Regions from separate parts of the Fictibacillus iocasae genome, predicted to be linked through region 2. Evidence: riboswitches for the same ligand, from Rfam matches in the RefSeq annotation. Region 2 holds a riboswitch; the other holds the start of a gene.
What was found. A riboswitch is a leader RNA that binds a small molecule or an ion and turns the genes downstream of it on or off. The one in region 2 is predicted to bind lysine.
Positions count from the first base shown of each region.

Region 1: it holds a riboswitch for lysine, as region 2 does, so the genes downstream of both, ACFQPF_RS06415 (aspartate kinase) here and ACFQPF_RS05845 (amino acid permease) in region 2, are expected to answer to the same signal.

Region 1 is NZ_JBHTCP010000012.1:99,517-104,947, forward strand. Features, by position in the region: gene ACFQPF_RS06405 (YslB family protein) at 1-20, shown strand, start outside; partial or broken gene bioB (biotin synthase BioB) at 314-1,302, shown strand; gene ACFQPF_RS06415 (aspartate kinase) at 1,351-2,589, opposite strand; lysine riboswitch at 2,706-2,895, opposite strand; gene uvrC (excinuclease ABC subunit UvrC) at 2,968-4,743, opposite strand; gene ACFQPF_RS06425 (nucleoporin-interacting protein) at 4,811-5,431, opposite strand, start outside.
Region 2 is NZ_JBHTCP010000011.1:45,113-50,543, forward strand. Features, by position in the region: gene lysA (diaminopimelate decarboxylase) at 1-47, shown strand, start outside; gene ACFQPF_RS05820 (peptidylprolyl isomerase) at 274-708, shown strand; gene ACFQPF_RS05825 (DUF309 domain-containing protein) at 880-1,401, opposite strand; gene ACFQPF_RS05830 (segregation/condensation protein A) at 1,650-2,405, shown strand; gene scpB (SMC-Scp complex subunit ScpB) at 2,402-3,004, shown strand; gene ACFQPF_RS05840 (hypothetical protein) at 3,004-3,387, shown strand; lysine riboswitch at 3,467-3,644, shown strand; gene ACFQPF_RS05845 (amino acid permease) at 3,737-5,134, shown strand; gene ACFQPF_RS05850 (type III polyketide synthase) at 5,373-5,431, shown strand, end outside.

The sequences.
Region 1 (5,431 bases), on a different contig from region 2:
AAAAAGATATTATTGAATAAGCAAAATTTTGGCCGCCAGATTGGCGGTTTTTTTGTTAAGGTTTTTATTTTGAAAGTTTAGAATTCCGTGAACCGGTTAAACTCCGTTCAAGGTGCACGCTTTCCGCGAGGGGGCTAGCCCTTTCTGCTGGACAAATCGAAGCTTACTTATTTTTTAGACATTTCAATAATTTAAATAAAATCATCCATCTAATACGTAAACCGAATCAAAAATCAAGTTGACACTTTTGGCGTGATTACATTATGGTTTAAATGTCAGTTTATTCAATACGCTTACATAAGGAGTGATTGACTTGGATTGGAACACTTTAGCACTTCATGTTATAGACGGATATCCTTTAAACAAATCGGAAGCATTAGCAATCTTACAATGCGATGACGATGATCTGCTGCGGCTGCTGCATGGTGCTTTTGTTATCAGAAAGCATTATTACGGAAAACAAGTTAAGCTGAACCAAATCATCAATACAAAGTCAGGCTATTGCCCGGAAGATTGCGGGTATTGTTCTCAATCGTCCATCTCGACGGCACCGATTGAAAAATATACGATGCTGTCAAAAGAAGCCATCGTGAAAGGTGCAAAGCAAGCGCACGAGCTTCAGGTCGGCACTTATTGCATTGTGGCGAGCGGACGCGGTCCATTGCCGCGAGACTTTGAAACCGTCGTAGAAGCCGTAAAAGAAATCAAAGAAAAATACCCGATGAAAATCTGTGCCTGCCTCGGCATCCTCAACTCCACTCAAGCACTGCGATTAAAAGAAGCGGGTGTGGAACGATACAACCACAACATCAATACATCCGAAGAGCACCACTCGTCCATTACAACAACACATTCCTATCAAGATCGTGTTACGACTCTTGAAAAAGTAAAGAAAGCGGGATCTCGCCATGCTCAGGTGTAATTGTCGGCATGGGAGAATCGTACAATGATTTGGTCAAGATGGCATTCGCGCTTAAAGAGCTCGATGCGGACTCGATTCCTGTTAATTTTCTTCATACGATCCCTGGAACACCTCTCGAGCAATTAGATGAGCTGAATCCCCGCTTCTGTTTAAAAGTGCTGTCACTGTTCCGTTTTGTGAACCCATCCAAAGAAATCAGAATTTCAGGCGGACGTGAAGTGAACCTGCGCAGCCTTCAGCCGCTCGGCCTCTATGCTGCCAATTCCATCTTTGTTGGAAACTATTTGACGACAGAAGGACAAGCATCAACAGCTGATCATAAAATGCTTGAAGACCTTGGCTTCGAGATCGAGTATACGCCACTGCCTACTTCTTGCTAAGATAGAAAACAAACCGGCTCCTGAAGCATGCTTCAGGAGCCAGTTTGTTTAAAGCTGATGGGCAGGCTGTCTAACATCCAACTCGAACACATCGTGCAGTGTCTCTACCGCTTTAACCATGTCTGCTTGGCTAACCACAGTCGACACCTTGATCTCAGACGTACTGACCATTTTAATCATTATTCCTTTTTGTGAGAGGCCTTTAAACATTTTCGCTGCAACACCTGGATTTGAAATCATGCCAGAACCAACGATGGATACCTTCGCCAAACCGCCTTCTGTTATAATCGACTCAAATCCGAGTTCCTGCTGGCATGCGGCCAGAACATCCTGTGTTTCTCCGAGTACAGAAGAATCAATAGAAAATGAGATGTTTGTCGTGCTCTCATTCACTACGTTTTGAATGATGATGTCAACGTTAATGCCGTTATCTGCAAGAGTCGAAAAAAGGCTTGATAAAGTTTCAATTCCATTAGGCAGGTTCGCTACCGTAATCTTTGTGATGTTTCCTTCAAATGCTAGTCCACGCACCATTAAGTTTTGCTCCATTGTTGCTTCCTCCTCTACTAATGTTCCTCTCTCTTCTGCCAAACTTGATCTCACTTCCAGCTTTACTTGAAAGTTTTTGGCGAATTCAACCGCACGCGGATGCAGGACACCTGCACCAAGGTTCGCCATCTCCAGCATCTCGTCATATGAAATTGAAGGGATTTTACGGGCGGACGCTACCACGCGAGGATCTGTGGTGAACACACCCGTTACATCTGTGTATATATCGCAGCGGTCTGCCCCAAGTGCCGCAGCAAGCGCTACAGCCGTCGTGTCTGAACCTCCGCGCCCAAGTGTAGTAATCTCTCTTGTTTTCTCGACCATGCCTTGAAAACCGGCAACAATGACAATATTTTCTTTATCTAACAAGCCAACTATTCGGCTAGTATCAATGTTTAAGATTCTTGCATTCGAAGGACGGTCTTCTGTTTCAATTCCCGCTTGCCAGCCTGTTAATGAAACGGCATTTTTCCCCTCTGCTTGCAGAGCCATGGACAATAAGGCAATCGTGACTTGTTCGCCTGTTGAAAGAAGCATGTCCATTTCTCTTTTTGAAGGCTGGGCGGAAAGCTGGCTAGCGAGGGAGACAAGGTCATCCGTTGTTTTTCCCATGGCTGAAACGACGACAACGACTTGGTTGCCTTGGTCCGCTTCTTTTATAACCCGTCTTGCTGCGTTTTGAATGCGTTCAATACTGCCTACACTTGTTCCTCCAAATTTTTGTACAATGATTCCCATGAACTAACATCCTCTCTGACTGTTGTGCTCGCAAAAAGAAAAACAAATAAAAAAGCAGCAAATAAGGAAAAAACCTTATTGCTGCTTGTTCAGCTAAGCCAAGTTTGTTTCCCCTTCCGTGAGATAGTTCTCCACACCTTTCCCGGGAAGAAAAAGCGTGACAGCCCTGCATTTGTTCAATACAAGTCCAGCTTGAAGATTCAGGAGTCTCTTCGCACTTCGGCAAAAATCCCCTTTCCGCCACCGTCTTAAAAGCTCCTGCTTTTCAGGTGGGTTACTCTTGGTTTTTGCTCCTCTACCATCACTTCTATAAGAAGAATGGCATTGTTTATAAAATTTGAGTTAAGTGTATCAGATGATAAAGGCTCTTGCAACCCTTTATTCAGCGCTATTGAGTGCGGCGGCAATGAGTTCAGCGGTGGATTTGGGAACGCCGGCTGCTATAATCTCGTCTACGGTAGCCTCTTTCATCTTTTTTAACGAACCAAAATGGCGCATGAGGGCTTTCTTTCTTTTTTCACCGACACCAGCCACTTCATCGAGGATCGATTCAAACATCCCTTTTGACCGGACTTGCCTGTGAAACGATATCGCAAAACGATGGACCTCATCTTGTATCCGCTGAAGCAGATAAAAGGGCTGGCTGTTACGCGCGAGCGAAACATATTCAGGAGGATCACCCATCCACAGCTGGGATGTTCTATGCTTGTCATCTTTAGCAAGACCTGCCACAGGAATAAACAAGTTCAGCTCATTTTCAAGCACATCCTGGGCTGCTTTTATCTGACCTTTACCGCCGTCAATGATAATAAGGCCCGGCGGCTCTAACCCTTCTTTCAGCATCCTCGAGTAACGGCGCCGTACAACCTCTTTCATTGACGCATAATCATCAGGACCTTTGACCGTTTTAATCTTATACTTTCGATATTCCTTTTTATACGGTTTGCCGTCTTGAAACACAACCATCGCCGATACGGGATTCGTTCCTTGAATGTTGGAATTGTCAAACGCTTCGATCCGGTATGGTGCAGGAATACCAATCTGTTCTCCGAGCTGCTCTACTGCTTTGATCGTGCGGGCTTCATCCTGTTCGATCAATGAAAATTTTTCTTTCAGTGCAAGCGATGCATTTCGTTTCGCCAGTGCGACTAGGTCTTTTTTCTGCCCTTTTTTAGGCTGAGCCACTTTCACGTTCAGCAACTCTTTCACCATGTTCGCATCGATGCCCTCCGGAAGCAGGATTTCTTTCGGCAAAAGATGATTTTTCTGCAAATAGAACTGGCCGATAAAGGTCAGCATATCTTCTTCTGCTTCCCCATAAAAAGGGAATACCGACACGTCGCGGGCGATCACTTTTCCTTGGCGGACAAAAAACACTTGCACACACATCCAGCCTTTATCATAGTCGTATGCAAACACATCACGGTCCACTAAATCCGCACTCATCATTTTCTGCTTTTCCATGACGGCTTCAATATGCTGAATCTGGTCACGAAGCTCTTTGGCACGTTCAAAGTTTAAACTCTCTGAAGCCTGCATCATTTTTTCAGTCAATTCATCTTTCACTTCCTGAAAACCGCCATTTAAGAAACGGAGAATTGACTGAACCATCCGGTCGTTCTCTTCATCAGGCACATCATACACGCAAGGACCGAGGCATTGGCCGATATGATAATAAAGGCATACTTTTTTAGGCATCGTGTCACACTTGCGAAGCGGATAAAGCCGATCAAGCAATTTCTTCGTTTCCTGCGCAGCATAGGCATTAACGAATGGCCCAAAGTACTTCCCTTTATCTTTTAAGACTTTTCTTGTATAAAGAAGGCGCGGATGCTTCTCTGCTGTAATTTTTAAGTATGGGTAAGATTTGTCATCTTTTAACATGACATTATAGCGAGGGTCATGTTTTTTTATTAGGTTCATCTCTAAAACGAGTGCTTCCATTTCAGTTGAAGTCACAATGTATTCAAAGTCGGTGATTTCACTCACCAGCCGCTGGGTTTTTCCATCATGGGAACCAGTAAAGTAGGATCGCACCCTGTTCTTGAGCACTTTTGCTTTTCCAACGTAAATAATCTTACCATGTTCATTTTTCATTAAGTAACATCCTGGCTGGTCAGGCAGGATCGCAAGCTTTTGTTTCAACGTTCCCATGATTTTCACCTCACTTTTGCTCTATATAGAATACCATTTTTTGCAGTTAATCCGAAACGTTTCGCTTTTATCTGCACGTCCATTCATATAACGTAATGGAATGATAGACAGGATCAACGAGATGGGAGCTTGAAAAGTTCTTAATGTTTCGAGCACAGTTTTCAGCAGAAGCATTTTGAGATTTAAAGCCAGCGAGCGCTTTACCCGTCACGTACACTTTAGCTTTTTCATCCTGCTTTATCTCTTCTTGAAAAAAAGCATACGTTTCGATCCGTTTATGACGAAACGGTGCTTTACTGTATTGCAGCACTCTCGTCTCTTCCCACGTATACAGGACCGCCCTTTCTCTTTTAGAAGCGATATACTCTTCCATCTGATATACAGCAGGATTTTCAGAACGTGCCTGCTGCAGCAAGTAAAATCCGTTAACCGTCTGAAGGATTAAAAACAAGAAAAGCACCATTTTCCCTTTTTTCTTGATACCTCCCAAACAACTGAAGACCGCAAACAAAATCATGGAAGAAACAGGGAGGACATGCCTTGCTTTTTCTGTATTTTGAGCTGTATATGCATATACAAGATAAGAAAGAAGCATCACGGCATACATCCATTCTTCCTTTGACAGCCGTCTCAGCTGGCTTTTCCTCAAAGAATAGACGCATAGACCGAGAAAAAACAGCAAAAGAAG
Region 2 (5,431 bases):
TGTCACTTCATGACGTGCCGCTGCGCAAACATAGCATGACAAGATAATTTATTAGCTAACAGGCCGCGCCGTGCGGTCTTTTCTAATTTTTTAATTTGGCTGACTTAAACAGGCATGAAGTCAGCCAGGTTTTCTTTAGAGAATACAAAAAGAGGATTCCGGATTGATTGATGAGTTGACGCGAGTCGTGCGAATGGCACCCTTCTGCTTGTATTACGTACAAGTTTTGCTTACAATGAAACAGTAGTTTGATGAATAAAAGGAGGTTGCCTCTTGAAAAAAGGTAGCATTGAATTTGAAAACGGCGAAAAAATTATGATTGAGTTCTTTCCAGAAGAAGCTCCAGGAACAGTTGCAAACTTTGAGAAACTTGCGAACGAAGGGTTCTACAACGGATTGACATTCCACCGTGTTATCCCTGGATTTGTTGCGCAAGGCGGATGCCCAAGCGGAACAGGCACAGGCGGGCCAGGCTATTCTATTAAATGTGAAACGTCAGGCAACCCGCATAAGCACGTGGCGGGATCTCTTTCTATGGCACATGCAGGCCGTGACACAGGCGGAAGCCAGTTCTTTATCGTCCATGAGCCGCAGCCGCATTTAGACGGAGTTCACACTGTGTTCGGACAAGTAACAGAAGGCATGGACAGCGTGCTTCGCATCAAGCAGAACGACGTGATGAAAGAAGTTAAAGTTTGGGAAGAGTAGAACATATTGCAGCCGCGATCATCCAGCGATGATCGCGGCTTTTTTTCGCTATAAGAGAAAATAACCTTTTAACAGAGGAGAAATTCAACGCAGTCAAAAAAGGCTTGGCGCCCGTCAAGGTTTCATTAATACGAAAGAAATATGGCAAAAAGGACGCTGAAGCAAAAAATGTCAGCATTCTTGATCGTTCGTTTTTCTGATCAGCAGCTGGCGCTTTCTTTCAGCGATAACGTCCGATCTGTCACGCATCTTATGGCGGTGCAGAAGGTTTTCATCGTTCATAGCGCTAGGAGATTCCCACGTGAGACCCCTTTTACGGCACACTTGCTGGCAACAAGCTAATGCTTCTTGGTTGAGGGGGATGGACATATCGATATAGTTTTGTTTTTCCATTATCTGGTCGAGCCTGTTTTTCATGGAAGTGAGCAGCTGTTCACTGTTCACACCTAGCGTTGTGGCATGTTCCCGTTCCTCAGCCAGTTTTTTATGCGCGCTTGCCATCATTTTTTCAGCACCGCTACGGTTACCCCTGCGCTCATGGTAAAGGGCGACAGCAAGCTGAATAAAGCCTACCCAAACCTCCTCATTCATCCCTCGTTCTTTCCAATATTCTTCAAGGATTTCATGGCATTCAAAATAATCACGGGTCGTGTGAAAATGCACTAAATAATTGATCCAGTCTTCAGGCAGCATGGCTCAACCTCCTGTTTTGCATAAAGTGTTTTTTTGTTTGGCTATTTTTTAAAAAAGTGGGTTGCTTGATTTTGTTTGATTTTGCAAACCTTTAACTCTTGAATCAGGATTACGGTTTGCCATCATAAGCGTTTAGTAAATAAAAGTATACCATGCTAAGATGGCTTTCAAGCGGAAACTGACTCTCTTTAAGGCATGCGATATATGATATAATAGATTATCTAAAACGAGCGGGGACTGGGATGGACATGATATACAATGTGAAGCTGGACAGCTTTGAAGGGCCTCTTGACCTTCTTCTTCATTTAATCCAAACATACGAGATTGACATTTATGATATTCCTGTAGCCATCATCACAGGACAATATATGAATTATATACATACGATGAAGGAACTGAAGCTTGATGTGGCCAGTGAATACCTTGTGATGGCTGCAACACTGCTGGCAATAAAAAGCAAGATGCTGCTGCCGAGGCATGAAAGTGAAGAGTTTGACCAGCAAATGGAACTCGAAGTGGAAGAAGATCCGCGTGAAGAACTCGTGCGAAGGCTCGTGGAGTATAAAAAATACAAACAAGCTGCACTTGACTTAAAAGATAGAGAAGCGGAAAGGAGCCAGGTCTATGCCAGGCAGCCGGTTGACCTGGCAGTATTTGAAAAAGAAGAAGAAGCAGGTTTAATCTCAAACGTCACTCTTTATGATATGCTGTCGGCGTTTCAGAAATTGGCGGTCAAGAAAAAAGAGAAAAAAACAGTATCTGCCAAAATTGAGAGGCAGGAGATACCGATAGAAAGAAGAATGCTTCAGATTAAAGAAAAGTTATGGGAGACAGGAGGCAGCCGCCGTTTCACCGAGCTCTTTTCTGCAGGAAGCAAAGATCACCTTGTAGTTACATTTCTGGCTGTTCTTGAACTGATGAAAGTGAAAGCGATCATTTGTGTGCAGGATGGAAATTTTGAAGATATTCTAATTAAAGCAGTCGAAGAGGAGAAAGCAGTTTGAACGAAGCAGCGATAAAAGGTGCGGTAGAAGGCTTGATATTTGTCAGCGGAGAAGATGGCATCGACCGCAAGCAGATTGCTCAAGTACTGGAGATCAGCCTTCAGGAAACCGGCCACTACATAGAAAGCTTAAAAGAAGAATACGAGAAGGCTGATAGAGGCATGAGGATTGCAGAATACGCGGGATCGCTTCAGTTCGTGACGAAAGCAGAGCATGCAGTCTATTATGAACGGCTTATCAAAAGTCCGCAGCATAGCGGACTGTCACAGGCAGCGCTGGAAACGTTGGCCATCATCGCTTATAAACAGCCGATCACACGTTCAGAAATTGAAGAAATTCGCGGCGTGAAGACCGAGAAGCCGCTTCAGACACTGCAGGCAAAAAGCCTCGTAAAAGAAACGGGGCGTGCAGAAGGGACGGGGCGTGCGATTCTGTATGGTACAACCAAAACGTTTCTTGACCATTTCGGCCTAAAAACCATCGATGATCTTCCTCCATTGCCTGACAGTGTAAAGACAGAAGAAGAAGAGGAAGCAGCAGATTTGTTCTTTTCACGTTTTCAAGCATCATTCGATCCGGAAAACGAGGGGGAAAGCTAATGAAAGTCCTGCAAATAACAGGCGTCGAACTTGTAAAAGAAAAGCCAAACACATCAGAAGATTTCTTTAACCGTTCAACTGTGATATACACGGAGGGTGGAAGGGAAATTGCCTTTGAGCTGCTGTATGTCCGTTTTTTCGAAGAACAGTTTGCGCAGCAAGCCGGCTGGAATAAAGACGCTGTACTTACTGTAGAAAATCAGGCGTATTCAATGAAAGAAATCGCTGCCCTTGCCGCCATTTTATCTGATGAAAGCTTAAGAAAAAAGAGAAAAGCATATATTAATGATTTCGTCATGTTTTCTTCTTTTTTTCAAGATGAAAACGTCATCGAAGTGAAGAATAGGCTAGCTTCAGCAGAAAAACTGGTTAAAAATCATTAAAACGGGTTGACGGTTTGCGTAAATTTTGATAATCTCCTACCTGTTGGCTAAAAAAATAGTTAAATCCTCATTTTAATCTCGATGAGGTAGAGGTTGCATTATTCATGAGTATAGCATCAGAGGCTCCCGGGGCCGTTGAGGATGCTAGAAAGGGGACAATGCCGAAGTCTGCAGGCGCCGGAGCGCTCTATAGGCTGGGACTGTATCGAACAGGTGCAGGACTGTCACGAATATTATCGTGGAGCGCTATCAGAGATTTTTATGCGGGTTTATTTTGTAAATAAACGCGCTCCTGCCTATTGGCGAGGGCGTTTTTTTGTTGCCAAAAACAGAGAATTTGGAGGAGATTATTATGTCATCAAATAAATGGGGTATGTGGCTGCTCACAGCTTTTGTAGTAGGCAACATGGTCGGATCGGGCATATTCATGCTGCCGAGTACACTCGCACAAACTGCGAGTCCGCTCGGTGTTACCATCGCTTGGATCGTAACTGGTGTCGGGGTGTTAATGATCGCTCTCGTGTTTGGAAAGCTGTCATTGAGAAAGCCTGAACTGACGGCAGGACCGCAAAGCTACGCTAAAGCGATGTTCAAAAATGAAAATTACGGGAAGCTTGCAGGCTTCAGCATGGTATGGGGCTATTGGGTCGCCAACTGGATCTCGAACGTAGCGATCATTACGAGCTTCGCTGGATATTTATCCGCATTTTTCCCTGTTATGAATTCAAGTGAACCATTGTTCCAGGTTGGCGGACAAAATGTGACTGTGGGCAAAGCTGTCACGTTTGCCGTATGCACGCTCCTGCTTTGGGGAACTCACACACTTCTTGTTCGAAGCATGAACAGTGCAGGGAAACTCAACTTTGCTGCTACAGCAGCAAAAGTGGCAGGATTTGCATTGTTTATAGTAGCAGCACTGTTTGCCTTTCAAGCTTCTAACATCGGGGAGCTGTACTCGGCTGTGCCTGGTGAAGGAACGGAATCCAACGGTTTGTTCAAGCAAGTTGAGCTAGCGGCGATCTCAACGCTTTGGGCATTTGTCGGGATCGAGTCTGCGGTCATCTTATCAGGGCGTGCGAGATCTCAAAAAGATGTGGGCCGCGCCACGATGCTCGGTCTATTCATCGCTTTAGCCATCTACATGGGTGTTACACTTCTGACGATGGGCATTTTGCCACAGGACGTCCTGCAATCATCTGATAAGCCATTTGTTGACGCACTTTCTGTCATGGTTGGCAGCACAGGTGCTACCATTATGGCATTACTTGCTGCAATATCTCTTTTCGGGGCCACGATTGGCTGGATCCTGATCAGCTCGGAAGTACCATTTCAAGCAGCTAAGTCTGGAATATTTCCAGCTTATTTTGCGAAACTGAACAAAAACGGGAGTCCAGCTCGCGCGCTCACGGTCACAAACGTCATGAGCCAAATCTTTATCTTTTCTGTCATTTCAGGAACGATCAGCCAGGCGTATACGTTTTTGATTACATCTGCGACACTCGCTTATTTAATTCCATACCTCGTTTCGGCACTTTATTTTTTAAAGCTGGCGTTAAGTGGAGAAACATACGGCATCAATGGAATAAAAGGGTCACGCACAATAGATGCCGTTATAGCGCTATTTGCTCTTCTTTATTCGTTATGGGTGATCAAATCGGGTACCGCTGACATGAAAACGTTCGGTCTAGGCATCGGTTTATTCCTCGCTGGTTTTATCGTTTATCCTTTTACGTTGAAAAGAAAATAGAAGCAATCGTTCAATGCTCCTTTCTAATAGTATGAAAGGAGCTTTTATCTTACTTAAAGAAAGAATGGATAACTTTTTAACAGTGAAGGAACTCGGCGCAGTCAATAAGTTCAGGAATAGAGTATTCGTGCGACTAAGGCTGAATTAAGGGCTCGGCGTCAGACAAGTTTTCATTATGAAGCGTAATCCTTTCGAGTTAAGGGTAAACTTACCAAAAGCAGAAAAGGATGCTGATAATATGCCCTATATACTTGCCGCCGCTGTAGAGAACCCTCCTCACTGCATACCTCAAACAAA